Regions from separate parts of the Paenibacillus sp. CFBP 13594 genome, predicted to be linked through region 2. Evidence: riboswitches for the same ligand, from Rfam matches in the RefSeq annotation. Region 2 holds a riboswitch; the other holds the start of a gene.

Region 1 (8,357 bases), on a different contig from region 2:
CGCTTCATCCACAATGACAATGTCAATCAGCGGAATGATCGCTTCGGGTTTGCCTTGACTGCGGGTAAGTACAAACGATGGCAATGGATTCTCGTGCAGGCCATTCACGGATTCACAGATCTGAGTATATAAATTCATGTGCAACGTCTCGCCTTCACCCGCCACATCAATGACAGGCCAATCGTTCTGAACGCAGGCAGGCCAGTAAGCTAGTTCATTCGCAGGTACGATACTTAATTGTTGAATGGACGGATCAATACGGTAGATCCCTTGCCGTTCAGGTTCATCACCCAGTTTGTCCATGGCAAGTATTCCAGCCGACTGCTCATCTGGTGCAGAATAGAGTGAATAACACCACGGAGTCACGCCCCAGGCAATCGCCATCAGCCCCTCTTCCAGCAAAGTATCCGACAGTTCACCTTCCGTAAATTGTTCGATCAGATTGTGGTTACCTGGTCCAATCAGTTCCTCCACACGCTTAGCGAGTCGAGGCAGGTCAGCGAGGATGAATCCTCCTCTGCCGTAGGAGTCAAATACATGATGGTTTCTGCTCCACACAGCTTGAGATGGCGAACTCAACGACGCTGCTTCTGCCGGAAAAAGCGATATAAATGTGGTAATCACCTGCGCGTACTTAACCATTGCAATCTGCTCAGGTTCGAGTGCACCTTCAGCAATACGTGGTGTTTTCATATGCAGGGAGATTCGTAGTTCGTATTCCCCTTCTATAAATTCTGACCAACCAAAATCAACAGAATGTTCAACTCCTTTAATAGAAGCAATGGAGATCGAGCTATCCGGTTTCAGGTTAACAGCATACTGCACGTATGCTAACTCCTGACCGTAGATGATATTGGCATCCTGACGATTGACGGGCGAATCCAACTGTTGTGCAATGACAGATACCTTACGTCCATCCTTCAGAAGACGCTGCGGATCAATATCCAACTGCAATCCGTCTTCACGTCCTAATTGTGAAACAATTAACTGCGCCTCTGCAAGTACGGATGAGTCAGCTAGTGCAAATCCAAAAGCTGCATTTTGATGATCTGAATTCGTATGTAATGGTGTGTTCATGATACATCCCCTCTCTTATGTCTGATGGCATGTCACATCCCCAAATATATTTCATATTTGGCTAAGCCGCAACCCCTCCCCTGTGATTAAGTTGGTTACGTCCCTTATTACTTACCCATATATGAAGAAAATTCCAACCTTCCCCTGCTGTTATCATCCTTTATCTTTCTATATAAAAAATCCCCATCCCGCTTCGCCTAAGCGATACGAAATGAGGAAAAATGAAGATGTTCTCGGTTAAAGACCTTCTCAACTAATCTATTTGTCCTTCGCTCTGAACGCACTGGAGATCCGGCGTGCCGGATTCAGATGACTGTAATGCCGTCCATACGCAAAGTAGATAATCAATCCGATGATCAACCAAGCAAAAAACGTTATCCATGTCAGAGCCGCAAGGCGTGTCATCAGGTATACACAACCCAAAGCACTCAGAATCGGAATCAGTGGCACAAGTGGAACGCGGAATCCGCGTTTGAGATCAGGGTTATTTTTACGCAACACGATAATGCCCAGACTTACAACTGCAAAAGCAAACAACGTTCCGATGTTCGTAAGCTCCGCTAAATGTCCCAACGAGATGAACCCGGAGAACAAAGCCACGATAATGCCTGCAACCCATGTTCCTACCGCTGGTGTCTGACTCTTGCCACTAACCTTGGAAAAGACCGGAGACAGCAGTCCGTCACGAGACATGGAATAGAGCAGTCGTGTCTGGCCATACATCATGACCAGTAATACGGTCGTAATGCCGGCAATCGCTCCAAGAGATACAATCCAGGACAATCCCTTCAGTTGAACAAACTCAAATGCAAACGCAACCGGATCACTTACATTCAACATGTTATAAGGTACAATCCCTGTGAGGATCAACGATACAACAATGTAGAGAACGGTACAGATTGCCAGTGAAGCAATAATTCCAATCGGCAAATCCCGTTGTGGCTGCTTAACTTCTTCTGCCGCTGTGGAGACCGCATCAAAACCGATATAAGCAAAGAATACGGTTGCTGCTCCCGCAGTTACACCTGAGATACCAAAAGGCAAAAATGGCTGCCAGTTGGTTGGCTCTACATAGAAGACACCCACACCAATAAAGATTAACACCACGATAATTTTAATGGCTACCATGATGCCGTTCGCACGAGCCGCCTCTTTTACCCCTCGGGTTAGCAGGAAGGTGATAATTAACGTAATGACCGCAGCCGTGATATCAAAATAGGTTCCCTTTTCCGGGCTGAACGCACTCGTCAGTGCATGTGGTAACTCCAATCCGAATCCGGACAATAACGTCTGGAAATATCCAGACCACCCGCTGGCTACTGCCGCACTCGCGAATCCATACTCCAATATTAGATCCCATCCCAGAATCCAGGCAATCACTTCGCCAAAAGCCGTATAGCTATACGTGTACGCACTACCCGATGCCGGTATGCTTGATGCAAATTCCGAGTAACATAATGCCGCGAATGCACATATGATACCTGCCAGTAAAAATGATAATACAAGTCCGGGTCCGGCATACGTTGCGGCAGCTACACCGGTCAGTACGAAAATGCCTGTTCCAATAATGGCACCTACCCCGAGTGTGGTTAAGTCCAAGGGACCGAGCGCCCGTTTTAATGCACTGCTGTTATCGCCCTCCGAGGCAATTGGTTTTTTACGAAATAATGAAGATCGATGTTCGTTCTCACGCATAGTCATGTTCCTCTCGTCATGAATCTTGAATGTGCTATGGATGTAGCAGAGATTAAATGGTTTCCCATCTGTTCTATGAAAAAGTCATTTGTTCTATCTTATCGATCACCTATAAAAACCTATCGAATTCTACACGTTATCGCGTTGCTTGGTTAAATTTATTTTTAAGGATCTCTTATTTTGTTCTTTTTTCGCGAAAATTATCATGAACTGTTGCACGGGGTTGAATATGAAAATCGATTTAAAACAAAACTGCGTATAATTTATATTATGCGCAGTTTTTATAAGCCTTATTTTATATAAAAAATATCCTTAATGCCTTGTTATCTGAAGTTACGAGAATGAGAGCTTTTTTCGTCTTTTTCCGCTGTCTCTTCTTCCGTTATCCTGTCTATTTCGACGATATGCAAGCATGTAAAAGAGCCACATCGCATGATATGGCTCTTCCTTTCCTCTTTATACAGCTAAAGGTGTATATGAAAATACGAAGTAAATATTTCTTGGCTTTTATGAAAAAGCGAATTATGAAAAAGCAATTCTCTCCGCGTCCGACATCCGGTATTGGGATAATAAATAATCTTTGCTCTGCATTGCCGCATGACGAATCGCATCTAAATCAACATTCAACAGCTTACCCTCTCGCTTCACAAGGCGACCTGCCACAAACACGGTATCCACATTGGATGGATTAGCGAACTGAACGACAGCGCCGATTGGATCATGAACGGGGAACATATTCAGATCGGTGGTACGAATCATGATCAGATCCGCTTCCTTTCCTGGGGTCAGCGTTCCGACCTTCTGCTCCAATCCTAATGCTTGGGCACCAGCCGAAGTTGCAAATCTCAGTACTTGGCTGGACTGCAAGTTCAACTCACCAGGCATCTCACCCTGCTGCAAAAGTTGTTCATTGGCTCTGGATCGTTCAGCTTGAAGTGCAAACTTCATCTGCGAGAACATATCTCCGCCTGTGGACGTTACCACATCTACACCAAGTGTAGGGGTTCCCCCATGTTCGAGAAAATAGCCGGTGGCCGGATATCCATGACCCATCATCATTTCAACCTCAGGTGTGACCGACAAGGAAGCGCCGCTATCTGCCAGCATTTTGTATTCATCCATGCCCATGGTGTTACCATGAACGATATTCACCCGTGGACTTAACAGTCCCGCTTCGTACAATTGACTAATCGAGCGATCCACAGATCCCCAACTGCCAAATCCTGCATGCATGGAACAGATGGCATCCAACTCTTGTGCTAGCTCGATCTCTTTTACCGTTGTATCCCAATGACTGAACTCCGGACCACGAATGGCAAGCCCATAAGTAAGCAATTGATCCCGTGATGAAAAATAACGTTCTTTGACTCTTCTCACATCATTATTCGAATACGTGAGTTGACTATCCCGATTCCAGTAGTCGGTCTCACCAGGGACTCCGTGAGCAAATACCGCCCGAATGCCAGCATCCTGAAGTCCACGAATCAATTCATCCGTATGGTCAGGGGAATACGGCATGCTCCAATCCATTACTGTCGTAACTCCTGCATTAAGCGCTTCCAAGGAACCAAGTAGGTTGGCAATATAACTATCTTCTGGACGGAGCTTGCTCCCCATCGCACCATAATAGAGATTCTGCAAATAAACGGGTAACGACCAGTTGGTTCCCGCTGTTTTGACAAGGGATTCCCACATATGCCGATGCGTGTCCACCAGCCCAGGCATAATAATCATCGATGAAGCATCAATGACCTCCGCACCCGGAATATCCAGGTCGGGCTGGATCGCCATGATCAGTGAATCCTGAATCAGAACGTCCGCCCTCTTATACTGTCCAATTCGAGCATCCATCGACAACACACAGCCATTTTTCAACAGATAACTTGTCCGCACAAGACACATCTCCCATCTAATTTGGTTTGAAAGACGATCACATCCTGCTTACGAATCCGTACTGCTTCTGACTATTTTTTCGCTAGTATATATACATTATATAGTTATTGTTAGTATTTATCAATTTTGGGATTTGTGTTTCGCCCGAAATCTTCTGACCTTCATCAGGTTGCCGCACATCTTATCATCACAGTACTTCTGTGTTCTGCTTCGGGTAACATCATAGAACATCCAGCGACAATCCGAATTATCACAGATCCGAATCCTACGCCCTTCTCCCTCCACCAAAGTTGTAGCAAAGTCAGCAGCTACCTCAGCCATAACCTGATGCCAATGTGCTTTTATAGCTACCAGTTGGAGTTTCATTTCCTGATCAATTGTAGTCAATGTTCTTTTTAAATGCCCTGCTTCCATAACACCATTCAGCCACTGTTGCTCTTCATCCGTTAATGATGCTCCAGAAGATAAGCGAGCTCCAAGAGCCATCAATTCGTTCCTGAAGTTTCTCATCGACAACTCATCTTCTGGAGATGCAGGGACAGAAGCGTTAAGTTGCCATCGATCCAGAAAGTCTTGCTGCCAGCTCGCCTTCCCGAGTCTGTCCTCCGATCGATCTCCCCCACGCCAGTCGTGATAATCGCTGTTTACAAAATCGGTCCAAAGTCTGTCCATGTCTACCTCCGTTTAATGTAACTACCTTAATTCAATAAAGGTGGTTACACCCTGCCTTTGATGTGTTATATTAAGTGTAACCTCATTAATCAGTTTTAGCTAGTTACATCATACATCACAATAATTCTCAAGGAGGAAACGGCAATGACGAAAACAACAGCATTAGATGTGTTACTGATTCAAAAGGATAATACATGGGATCAATGCAATTGGATTGTACCTTTGTCGAAATCCTTGGAGGGTCTTACAGCAGAACAAGCAGCCTGGATTCCACCCTCAGGGGGATTAAGCATCTGGCAGTTGGTTAACCATATGTATTATTACAACCATCGCTTATTGTGTCGCATGCAAAGTAAGGAGCCTACCCTTCCTGCTGTAGACTCCAATGAATACACATTTGGGAATCCGGGAGATGCAACGGATGCAGCTGGTTGGAATACACTGCTACAGGGTACAACTCGATTAGCCCAGCAGTTGCGAGATCAATTGGCTGCACTCGAAGAGTCAGATCTTGAAGCCGCATATATGGACTCCGAAGAGAAATGGGCACACGAACTGGCTCTTTGGGTACTCCATGATGCGTATCACGCAGGTCAGATCGTGCTTCTTCGCAGACAGCAAGGAAGCTGGAAAATCGTTTTCTAAAAAAAATGCTTGAACTGCTAGCGCTTACAGGAATAAGATGAACTTATTAATGTTACAGCTTGTTTAACACACTATATAATTGAATAGGATCTTCGGGGTAGGGTGCAATTCCCAACCGGCGGTGATGTTCTTCGGAACCAGCCCGCGACTCGCTATTTGTTCTTAACGAAGGACATTTAGCGACTGACTTGGTGTGAATCCAAGGCCGACGGTACAGTCCGGATGAGAGAAGATCAACACATTGACATGCCGTTCACGGGAAGGCCTCTTTCCTGACGCATGTCCTTGGATGAGCCCCCGTTTATTTGGTATATACCAAAACGGGGGCTTCTGTCGATTTTGCCAACTGAAGATTCCGTGTTCTGACGAAGGAGTCCTGAATATGGAAAAGACATCAGCAGCATCACCTGTTTACCGCAAGGAACGAAGTAATACCGGATTCTGGCTTGTAGTTCTCGGCGCCGCCTTATGGGGGGTCGACCCACTCTTCCGCATTATTTTGCTAAATACGATGACATCCACGCAGATTGTACTGGTGGAACATATCATCGTCAGTCTTATTGCCATTCCCGTGCTATGGAAATTCCGGTCTGACCTGAAAAACCTGCGCGCTCGCCACTGGATTGCCGTGATTTTTATCTCATGGGGAGGTTCAGCACTTGCAACGGTGTTGTTCACCATGGCACTAACACATAACGATCCGAACACAGTTCTATTATTGCAAAAAATGCAACCACTCTTCGCTATCGTGCTGGCTAAACTGTTATTGAAAGAAACGTTGCCTCGTCGCTTCGGTGGATTGTTCTTCATAGCATTAGCAGGAACCTACCTGCTTACATTTGGCTTCACATTGCCATTAGGTAACTGGGACAACTGGATTCATGCTGGAAGCTTGTTATCCCTTGGGGCCGCTGCCTTATGGGGAGGTTCAACCGTTATGGGACGATTGATGCTGGGTCAGGCGCGTTACGAAACCGTCACCTCTCTTCGTTTTGTCGTTGCTCTCCCGCTCCTGATTTTTATGACGTGGAACGAAGGTGCGGCATGGACGTTTCCGTCCGGAACGGGTGAACAGACCGCTGTCATCCTCAACATTCTCGGTCAGGCATTGTTACCAGGTTTGCTCAGTCTTCTGTTGTATTACAAAGGTCTGTCGTCAACCAAAGCTTCTGTTGCAACACTCGCAGAACTTAGCTTCCCGATGGCGGGTGTGTTGGTGAACTGGATCGCTTTCCGTACGCTGATTACATGGGAGCAGTTGCTTGGTTTTATTTTAATCTGGGTGGCCCTCTTCGCCATTTCCAGACAGCAGGAAAGATCATCAACTGCGGCGGATGCTGCACCGAAGCTGCGTACAGAGTAAGTGGATATATCCGAGGTTCTCCTATAAACAAATAGTCAAATATAAAAATAAAACCATTGCATATCAAATTAGATGAGCAGTGGTTTTTTTATTTCCATTTCTCGATGTTACTCGATCATTTTTTCAATTAGCAATATAAGGTATTAACCCTGTCCTTTATTTCTATATCGCAAATACAAATACTCCCCTCTTTTCCCTCCAACCTCATAACGGATATGCATATCATCGCACTTCGTCTCTTCTATGTTTTGTCTTTTGTCTAATCCGGTGGTACGATGACATATGGAATAAACAGATGAATTATATTCAGAGAGGAACGATCATAATGTCTTCATTCTCATATACCTCCTACGACGCTATAGGTTTGGCTGAACTGATCCGATCCCGGGAAGTATCCCCGGTTGAATTGCTGGAAGCGGCGTTTGCACGCCTTGAAGAAGTGAATCCGCAACTTAATGCAGTTATTCGTACATATGAAAATCGTGCACGGGAGGAAGCCAGTTTGGTTCGCCCTGGAGAACAACCTTTTGCCGGTGTGCCCCTGCTCCTGAAAGATATCTCGCAATCCTTGGAAGGTGAATTTCTCACTTCAGGCTCCCGTCTGTTCAGCGAGCATCGCGCATTACGCAATTCCAATTTTGTCACTCGACTCCGTGATGCGGGTTTTATCATCATAGGACATACGAATACGCCCGAATTTGGCTTGAAAAATATTACGGAGCCCCGCCTCCATGGCCCAAGTCGCAATCCCTGGAATATCAATCACTCTCCAGGTGGATCTAGCGGTGGTGCCGCTGCCGCTGTAGCTTCGGGTATTGTTCCTCTGGCCGGAGCCAGTGACGGAGGCGGTTCGATTCGTATCCCGGCTTCCTTTAGCGGATTGTTTGGATTGAAGCCAACCCGCGGGCGCACTCCTGTAGGACCGGGAGTTGGTCGTCAATGGCAAGGCGCATCGATTGATTTTGCCCTCTCTCGCTCGGTTCGGGACAGTGCTGCATTGCTTGATACCTTA
Region 2 (8,357 bases):
CAAGCTCCACTCGCTGGTCGACGATCTCGGCGATTTGTTTGATACTCAGACCTTCTTCTCCGGACAAAAACAGCAGGCCTTCAATAATCGATTTCAATTTCGGAAAATCCATGATTCTTTGTTTCCCCTCTCCACTCCATAACGATATCCTCAAACATCCGTTCCTGATAACAGACAATCTGCTTCATCTTCATCAGTTCCAGCACCGCCAGAAAAGTGACAACAATCTCATGGCGATAGATATGCTCATCCATCAATTTGGAGAATAACAGTCTGCCTCCCGGTCCCATACTTTCCAAAGCGCCGATGACATCCCGTATCCGATCCTTAACCGAAATCTCATCCCGTTTGATTCGGGTTACAGTTGTGCGCTTCTCAGCCTTGCGTAGCGCCTTCTGAAAGGCTGCAATCAGGTCAGAGGTGTGTAAACCCTCAACCGGGTTCGATTGGGCTTCTACGGGCATATAGGGGCGCAGATCCTCGGGCTCTTTGGAAAATATAAGGCTGCGTTCCCACTCCCGTTCATGAAGATGACGCGCAATTCCCTTGTACTTGCGATATTCTATCAGACGTGCAATCAACTCTGCACGTGGATCATAATCTTCTTCTTCCATAAAATCATAATCCTCAAAGTCCTCAATTACCGGTGGTTTGGGCAGTAAAAGTTTGCTCTTGATCGACAGCAATGTTGCTGCCATGACCAGAAATTCACTCGTAATATCCAGTTCCAGTTCCTGCATTGAATGCAGATACGCCATGTATTGATCGGTAATATCGCTGATGGGAATATCCTGGATATGAATTTCAGCCTTATCAATCAGATGAAGCAGCAGATCCAAAGGCCCTTCAAAAGTCTCCAGTTTGTATGTAACTACCGTCACTAGACGAATCCTCCCGCCAGAAAAATACAAAACCCTGCCAAGCCGTCCGAATCCGGTTTCCCGTGTTCGTCTGCGCAAAGCAGGGCACTACTATTAAATAAGCACTATTTTAGCTGTTTCGTCAAGTTTGCCATCTCAATTGCCGCCGTAGCTGCATCCCAACCTTTGTTACCCGCCTTGGTTCCGGCACGTTCAATCGCTTGTTCAATATTTTCTGTTGTAACCAGTCCAAAGATCGTAGGCACGCCCGTTTTCAGGTTAATTGCTGCTACCCCTTTAGCCATCTCGTTGCATACATAATCGTAATGTGTAGTTGATCCACGAATGACGGTTCCCAGCGTAATCACCGCATCATACTTGCCACTCTCCGCCATTTTCTGCGCAATCAAAGGGATTTCGAACGCACCTGGAACCCAGGCCACATCCACTTCATCATCCTGCACGCCGTGACGTTTGAATGCATCGAGAGCCGCGCTAAGCAATTTACTGGTAATGAATTCGTTGAAACGTCCAACGACAACTCCATATCTGGATCCTTCTGATACTAAATGTCCTTCGAAAAATTGTGGCATTCAAGTCATCTCCCTAACGGTATAATGTAATGTAAGTAACGGAAATCCCTAAGTAATCTCTTCCATAAATTACATAGTGAACGTTGTTCATCTAAAATATATTTACTGTTCGTTCTGCTCGATATCATCAAACTTAAGCATATGTCCCAGCTTGGCTTGCTTCGTATGAAGATACACCGTATTGTCCTCGTTCTCTTCCATCTGGATCGCAACACGCTCTACGACTTCAAGTCCATATCCTTCAAGACCTTTAATTTTACGAGGATTGTTAGTTAGCAATCTGATCTGACGAACCCCAAGGTCTTTCAGTATTTGAGCGCCAATTCCGTAATCACGCAAGTCAGCAGCAAAACCCAAACTCAGGTTTGCATCAACAGTATCCATACCTTCCTCTTGCAGCTTATAGGCTTTGAGTTTGTTGATCAGGCCAATACCCCGACCTTCCTGTCTCATATAAAGCAGTACACCATTGCCTTCCTCATGAATCTGTTTGAGTGCCGCATCAAACTGCGGACCACAGTCACAACGATGCGAATGGAATACATCACCTGTCAAACATTCAGAGTGTACACGTACAAGTACAGGTTTGGAACCATCAATCTCACCTTTAACCAGAGCCACATGTTCCTTATTGTCCACAGCGTTTGTATAAGCCACCGCTTGAAACTCACCAAAGTCCGTTGGCATACGCACAGCCACTTCACGTTGAACCAGCTGCTCTTTTTCGTTACGGTAACGAATCATGTCCTGAATACTGATCAGCTTCAGATCATGTTTGCGGGCAATCTCCTGCAGATCCGGAAGTCTGGCCATTGTGCCATCTTCCTTAATTACTTCACAGATAACGCCAGCAGGGTAGGAACCACACATGATAGCGAGATCTACAGCCGCTTCCGTATGTCCAGCACGACGAAGTACACCGCCGTCTTTTGCAATGAGCGGGAACATGTGACCAGGCTTACGGAAGTCCCCGGCTTTCGCCTCAGGATCAATCAGACCTTTCACGGTAATAGAGCGTTCATGTGCCGAGATGCCTGTTGTCGTATCTTTGTGATCCACAGAGACGGTGAAGGCTGTTCCATGGAAATCCGTATTTTGTTGAACCATCGGTTTCAGGTTAAGTTCGTCCGCACGTTGTTGTGTAATCGGAACACAGACCAGACCTCTACCTTCAGTAATCATGAAATTAATGACTTCAGGTGTCGCCTTTTCAGCCAAAGCGATAAAATCGCCTTCATTCTCCCGATCTTCATCATCCACAACAATGACGGGTTTGCCACGCATGAGGTCATATATGGCTTCTTCTATTGTGTCCAGAATGGATTGTTCTGACATTGGTCCACCTCCAGTTAATTTCTGTTCTCTATTTATGCAAATCCGTGATTGGCGAGAAAATCTTCACTGATACTGCGCGGCTTGCCAGTACCCGTCTCCCGATGCCCTCTCCCATACTGGAGCAGATGATCCACATATTTGCCCAAAATATCGCATTCGATATTAATGGTATCCCCTGTCTTTTTCACATTTAGTACAGTTTCACCAATGGTATGCGGGATAATGGAAACCGTGAATGCGGTATCCGATGTATGGACAACGGTCAAGCTAATGCCATCCAGTGTAACCGATCCTTTGGGGATCAGATATTTGAACAACTGGTGATCATCAGGCTTGATCTCAAACACAATCGCATTCTGATCACGTGTTATACTGCCAATCACTCCAGTACCATCGACATGGCCCTGAACGATATGTCCGCCAAAACGACCGCCGGATTGCATGGCCCGCTCCAGATTAACTTTACTGCCAGATTGCAGCTGACTGAGATTGGTATGACGATAGGTTTCAGGCATTACATCGGCGGTAAAACCTCCACCTTCGAGTGTTGTCGCAGTTAAGCACACGCCGTTCACTGCTACACTATCACCAATCTTCAGATCGTCCATGATGGCGGAAGCTCCGATATTCAGGACCATCGCTTCGCCTTTCCGACCAATACGCCGGATCTGACCGACTTCTTCCACCAAACCGGTAAACATGCTGCCGCCTCCCCTGTTTTATTTATTCAGGCCACACCGGAATACCGCCAATGCTGATATTATCTCCAACTTGTTCGATCTCCAACTGATTCAATTGAATGGCCTGATTCATACGTTCCACACCCTCGAAGCGGAAGCTTCCAGGTGTATCATAACCGCCTACAATCTTCGGTGCGATAAACATGAGCAGTCGATCGACCAACCGTGCCTCCAGCATGGCTCCATTCAAGGTGCCTCCACCTTCAAGCAAAATCGAACCAATCTCACGCTCACCCAACTTGCTAAGTCCGTTTAACAGATCCACACGTGGTCCAGGACCACAGCGTATAATTTCGACGCCGTAGGCTTCCAAACGTTCAGCAGCTTCAGGACTGGCTTCGTCTGTTGTCAGCACCCATGTTGGAGCAAGACCATCCTTAACCATTTTGGCACCTACGGGAAGACGTAACTTGGAATCCACCACAATGCGCACTGGACTAATGCCTTCGACTTGCAAACGGGTAGTAAGTTCCGGATTATCGGCAATCACTGTGTCGACACCAACCATAATTCCCTGGTGACGATGACGAAGGGCATGCACAATCTCACGAGCGGGCTCGTTAGAGATCCACTTGCTGTCTCCGCTGCGAGTAGCAATTTTGCCATCCAAAGTAGTAGCCGTCTTCAGTGTCACAAAAGGTAGACCTGTTGTAATAAATTTAATGAATTTTTCATTCATGCGTCTTCCACGCTCACGCAGTACGCCAACTTCAACTTCAATGCCTTGTTGACGAAGCATGCTTATGCCCCTGCCGGATACTTGCGGATTTGGATCTTCACAACATACCACAACACGTTTCACCTTTTCATGAATCAGGCGTTCACTACAAGGTGGCGTCTTGCCATAATGACTACAAGGCTCAAGTGTAACGTATACCGTACTTCCTTCTGCATCACTGCCTGCCATGTTAAGTGCATGCACCTCTGCATGCCCGGTTCCACGTTTCAGATGGCTCCCCAGGCCTACAATACGACCCTCTTTCACAACTACACATCCAACGACCGGATTGATCCCCGTCTGTCCCTGTGCTCGTTCCGCCATATCCAATGCCAGTGCCATATAAAATTCATCATTGATCATTTCCAAATCCGTTCACCCCGCGGTTTAAAGTCTTGTTTATTAAAAAATCCCCGTCGAACAATCAGTTCGATGGGGATGATGAGAGACAAATGTCACCAGCAGGAGTGAAATGGATACAGCACGCCAACACTTTGCCCAAAACCTCATTTCGGGCAAGTGAAAATAGACACATACCTTAATGAACATCAATTACAGGTAAAGAGCTTTTATAGTGCGGCATATGTATGGAACTGTCCGGCGTAACCGGATCTTCCCTGCACAGTGCAAGACATTACAAATCGTGACTGTGCAGCAATACTCCTGCTGAATGCAAACCTGTTAGGTCTGCACCTCTCCTTCTCCCATCCAGACTATACTGTCGGTTCTGGAATTACACCAGATCAGCCATCTGCCAAGGGCAGACAGGTCACGGACTTTGCATGAAGTGCTGGACATGTGTCCTTACACTTCCTGCATCACCGCCGGTAGGGAATCGCACCCTGCCCTGAAGGATTGCTTTCGTTATTACTTGGATGTTAGCACTTTAATGCCAAAAAATCAATTGTTTTTTGTTCCTTTTTGTCACATACTAACTTTTAATAAGCTAAGAAACAACAAAAAACCGCTTCCTCTCAAGGAGGCACGGTTTTGGCTTGGAGGCCCATTTCATATCAATCGTATCATTCTACATATCAGGAAAACACCAGCTCGCCATATGCTTTAATTCTTTGGCATTATGAAAGGGAATACGGTCAGGTTCTTGCAGGGGCGAAGTCGGAAGCGGGAACTCTCTTGCCACCCTTCTGACCCAACTTGTGGAATCGATCGCAATAGCCGAGCATTTCCAGCGTCCATTCGCTCTCGGTCGAAACGTCCCATGCAAATCTGCTTTTCCCGGCATCTCTGGAAAGACTCCATCCAAATATTCAACGATGACACGCTTGTCTCTGACTTCATGACAATACACCGTCACCCATACACCTTCCCGGACCCGAACAGCATACACATCTCCAGACTGTACCTCCCCGGTACCTGCATCAGGAGATGCCTTTGGTACTTTTCCACGAACACTTCTCTTCTTCTCCAATGCCCCTAAGATCGTGTCCTTTACAGCTGGACTCTCATCAGGCTTATCCGCAAGAGATATATTATTTAGATCAAAATCATGAAATATCTTGTTCAGGTTGTTCTCATTAATTCCGACAGATGAGTCCCACCACGCCAGAGGGGCCTGAACTTCAACCCGAACATTGGGGCGTGCGTCACGTTGCATGTAAGAAGTGAATTCCGTTATCATTCCAGGATGTTCCGGCGTATCCAATATGCCAATCAGAGCTAACGTCTCAAGCAAATCACGGTACGCATATTCCTTCTGTGTAGGCAAAAGACGTTCCTTCTTGAGCGCTACTGCTGCCTTGCTGTAACGTGTTTTGGGAGGTAATTCGCGCAGCACCGTTAACACCGCACGGAATGTCCAGCGGTCGTAATCATTGGCTATTGGAAGTTCCTGCGCGGCAGCCAGCTCTCGAAGTGCCAACACATATCCAAAAGGATCACCATCCAATGGGGTTCCATTGGTCATCCGCCAATACCATTGCAGCGTCGTGTCGGTTGCTTGATCTACACTTAATCCGCAAATCTTGCAAGTGTTCGAAGATGGATATGGCGTATGTTCATGGCTTGGCATACTGCTCGCAATAAGCTTGCCCGTAAGCAACGAGCGCCAGATCATGGGTGCCGACCACAAAGAGGATACAAAAACCTGCGCTGCATCATTGATCGTCCATTGATTTGCAACTTTTTTCAGCTCAGCAATCGTTTCATCATGTTGCGGACGTACAAATCGATTCGGTTCATGCCCGGCTGCCTCAAGCGCTTCTCGATCCTTTACGGATAGACTATCCGGAACGACATGTCGCGATGCCTGAAGTTCTTCATCCCACAACGTGCGCTCACTATAAATTTGTTTTAACAAGCTTAGCTGAGTGACCATATCCAAGGTTTTATTCATCCTTTCTAATCACGGTTTCAAATATGTAAAAAATAAAAAAAGTGCTTCTATAAAAGAAGCACTTCATGTTTGGATCCAGTTAAGGTGAAGGTATTAAGCTTCTACAACTTCAACAGTTTCCATTTTGTCTTTACCTTCTAAAGCGTCCACGAACTCCATACCTTTAGTTACTTTACCAAATACAGTATGTTGTCCATCCAAATGTGGTTGCGGTTGGTAGCAGATGTAGAACTGGCTTCCACCTGTGTTACGGCCAGCATGTGCCATAGCCAGTGTTCCGCGCTCATGTTTGTTCGGGTTAATTTCACAGTTGATTGTGTAACCTGGGCCACCTGCACCGCTACCGTTAGGGCATCCGCCTTGAGCTACAAAGCCCGGGATCACGCGGTGGAATGTAAGACCATTGTAGAAACCGGAGTTAGCCAGTTTCTCAAAGTTTGCTACTGTGTTTGGAGCTTCTTGATCAAACAGATCGATCAGAACTTCTCCGCCGTTTGCCAATTTAATTTTCGCTTGTTTCGCCATATGTAAATGACTCCTTTCGTATTGACCATCGTTAATGGTGCCAGAACGCATGACCCTGGGCCAAGCGTTACAACACTTTTCTTAGTGTACACCGAAAATGTCTGGATCGCAAAAAAAACGGCAACTTTTTTCATGATTTAGCTCAAATACGCAAAAAGCAGACAAAAAAGGAAGTTCCCTTTTCATCTGCTTCAACTTTAAGATTGCTATCTTGAATAATGCAGAATCGCATTATCTTTTGACGAATTAGCGAGTAACTGGCTGTTTTCCAATGCGTGTTGGTACCAGGTCATTCTGGATGATATCCTGATACGTCTCACGGCGTACCACGACATCTCCTTGACCGTCTTTGACAAATACAACGGCCGGACGACGAATCCGGTTGTAGTTGCTCGCCATGGAGTAGTTATACGCGCCTGTGCAAGCTACAGCGAGCAGGTCGCCACTTTCCACTTTTGGCAGGTCCAGATCCCAGATCAACATATCGCCACTCTCGCAGCATTTACCCGCAACAGATACCGTTTCCTGAGCAGCCTCATTCGCACGGTTGGCTAACACAGCTTCGTACTTGGACTCATACAAAGCAGGACGCGGGTTATCGGTCATACCACCATCAACGGCAACGTATTTACGCACGCCTGGAATGTCTTTGCTTGTTCCAACGGTATACAGCGTTGTTCCCGCTTCACCCACGATGCTGCGGCCTGGTTCAACCCAGATCTCAGGTACGGCATAGCCGATTTGAGCAAAATGATTTTTAACGGCATCTGTAATAGCCTTCACATATTGTGCAACTTCAAGTGGCGTATCTCCATCGATATAACGGATTCCGAATCCACCACCAAGGTTAACCACTTTGAAAGCAACATTAAGACGCTCATATACACTTGCTGCAAATTCAGCAACACGTTGAACAGCCATCTGGAAGCCTTCAACTTCGAAGATCTGGGAACCGATGTGGGAATGCACACCGAGCAATACCAGGTTAGACTGCTTGGAAGCCAAATCAATCGCTTCAAATGCTGTACCATTGCCGATATCGAATCCAAATTTGGAATCCGTTTGACCTGTGGAAATATATTCATGCGTATGGGCCTCAACACCAGGCGTCACACGAAGCAAAATGTTTACTTTACGATTTTTGTCCGCTGCTACAGCCTGCAACAGATGCAATTCATTGAAGTTATCAACAACAAAGCATCCAATCTCTGCATCAAGAGCCATTTCAATCTC

Evidence for each region. Region 2 has a riboswitch for FMN ahead of ribD (bifunctional diaminohydroxyphosphoribosylaminopyrimidine deaminase/5-amino-6-(5-phosphoribosylamino)uracil reductase RibD). Riboswitches for the same ligand answer to the same signal wherever they lie in the genome.
Region 1: linked by a shared signal. The riboswitch ahead of IFU39_RS02575 (DMT family transporter) and the one ahead of ribD (bifunctional diaminohydroxyphosphoribosylaminopyrimidine deaminase/5-amino-6-(5-phosphoribosylamino)uracil reductase RibD) in region 2 are both predicted to bind FMN.

The regions. Positions count from the first base shown of each region.
Region 1 is NZ_JACYVQ010000001.1:535,850-544,206, reverse strand. It holds gene IFU39_RS02600 (hypothetical protein) at 1-1,077, opposite strand, end outside; gene IFU39_RS02595 (amino acid permease) at 1,336-2,772, opposite strand; gene IFU39_RS02590 (amidohydrolase family protein) at 3,295-4,674, opposite strand; gene IFU39_RS02585 (CGNR zinc finger domain-containing protein) at 4,786-5,337, opposite strand; gene IFU39_RS02580 (DinB family protein) at 5,482-5,982, shown strand; FMN riboswitch at 6,067-6,220, shown strand; gene IFU39_RS02575 (DMT family transporter) at 6,365-7,345, shown strand; gene IFU39_RS02570 (amidase) at 7,671-8,357, shown strand, end outside.
Region 2 is NZ_JACYVQ010000005.1:112,163-120,519, forward strand. It holds gene scpB (SMC-Scp complex subunit ScpB) at 1-112, opposite strand, end outside; gene IFU39_RS17075 (segregation and condensation protein A) at 81-881, opposite strand; gene ribH (6,7-dimethyl-8-ribityllumazine synthase) at 986-1,453, opposite strand; gene IFU39_RS17085 (bifunctional 3,4-dihydroxy-2-butanone-4-phosphate synthase/GTP cyclohydrolase II) at 1,556-2,788, opposite strand; gene ribE (riboflavin synthase) at 2,821-3,489, opposite strand; gene ribD (bifunctional diaminohydroxyphosphoribosylaminopyrimidine deaminase/5-amino-6-(5-phosphoribosylamino)uracil reductase RibD) at 3,512-4,615, opposite strand; FMN riboswitch at 4,939-5,105, opposite strand; gene IFU39_RS17100 (hypothetical protein) at 5,274-6,563, opposite strand; gene IFU39_RS17105 (peptidylprolyl isomerase) at 6,693-7,124, opposite strand; gene lysA (diaminopimelate decarboxylase) at 7,371-8,357, opposite strand, start outside.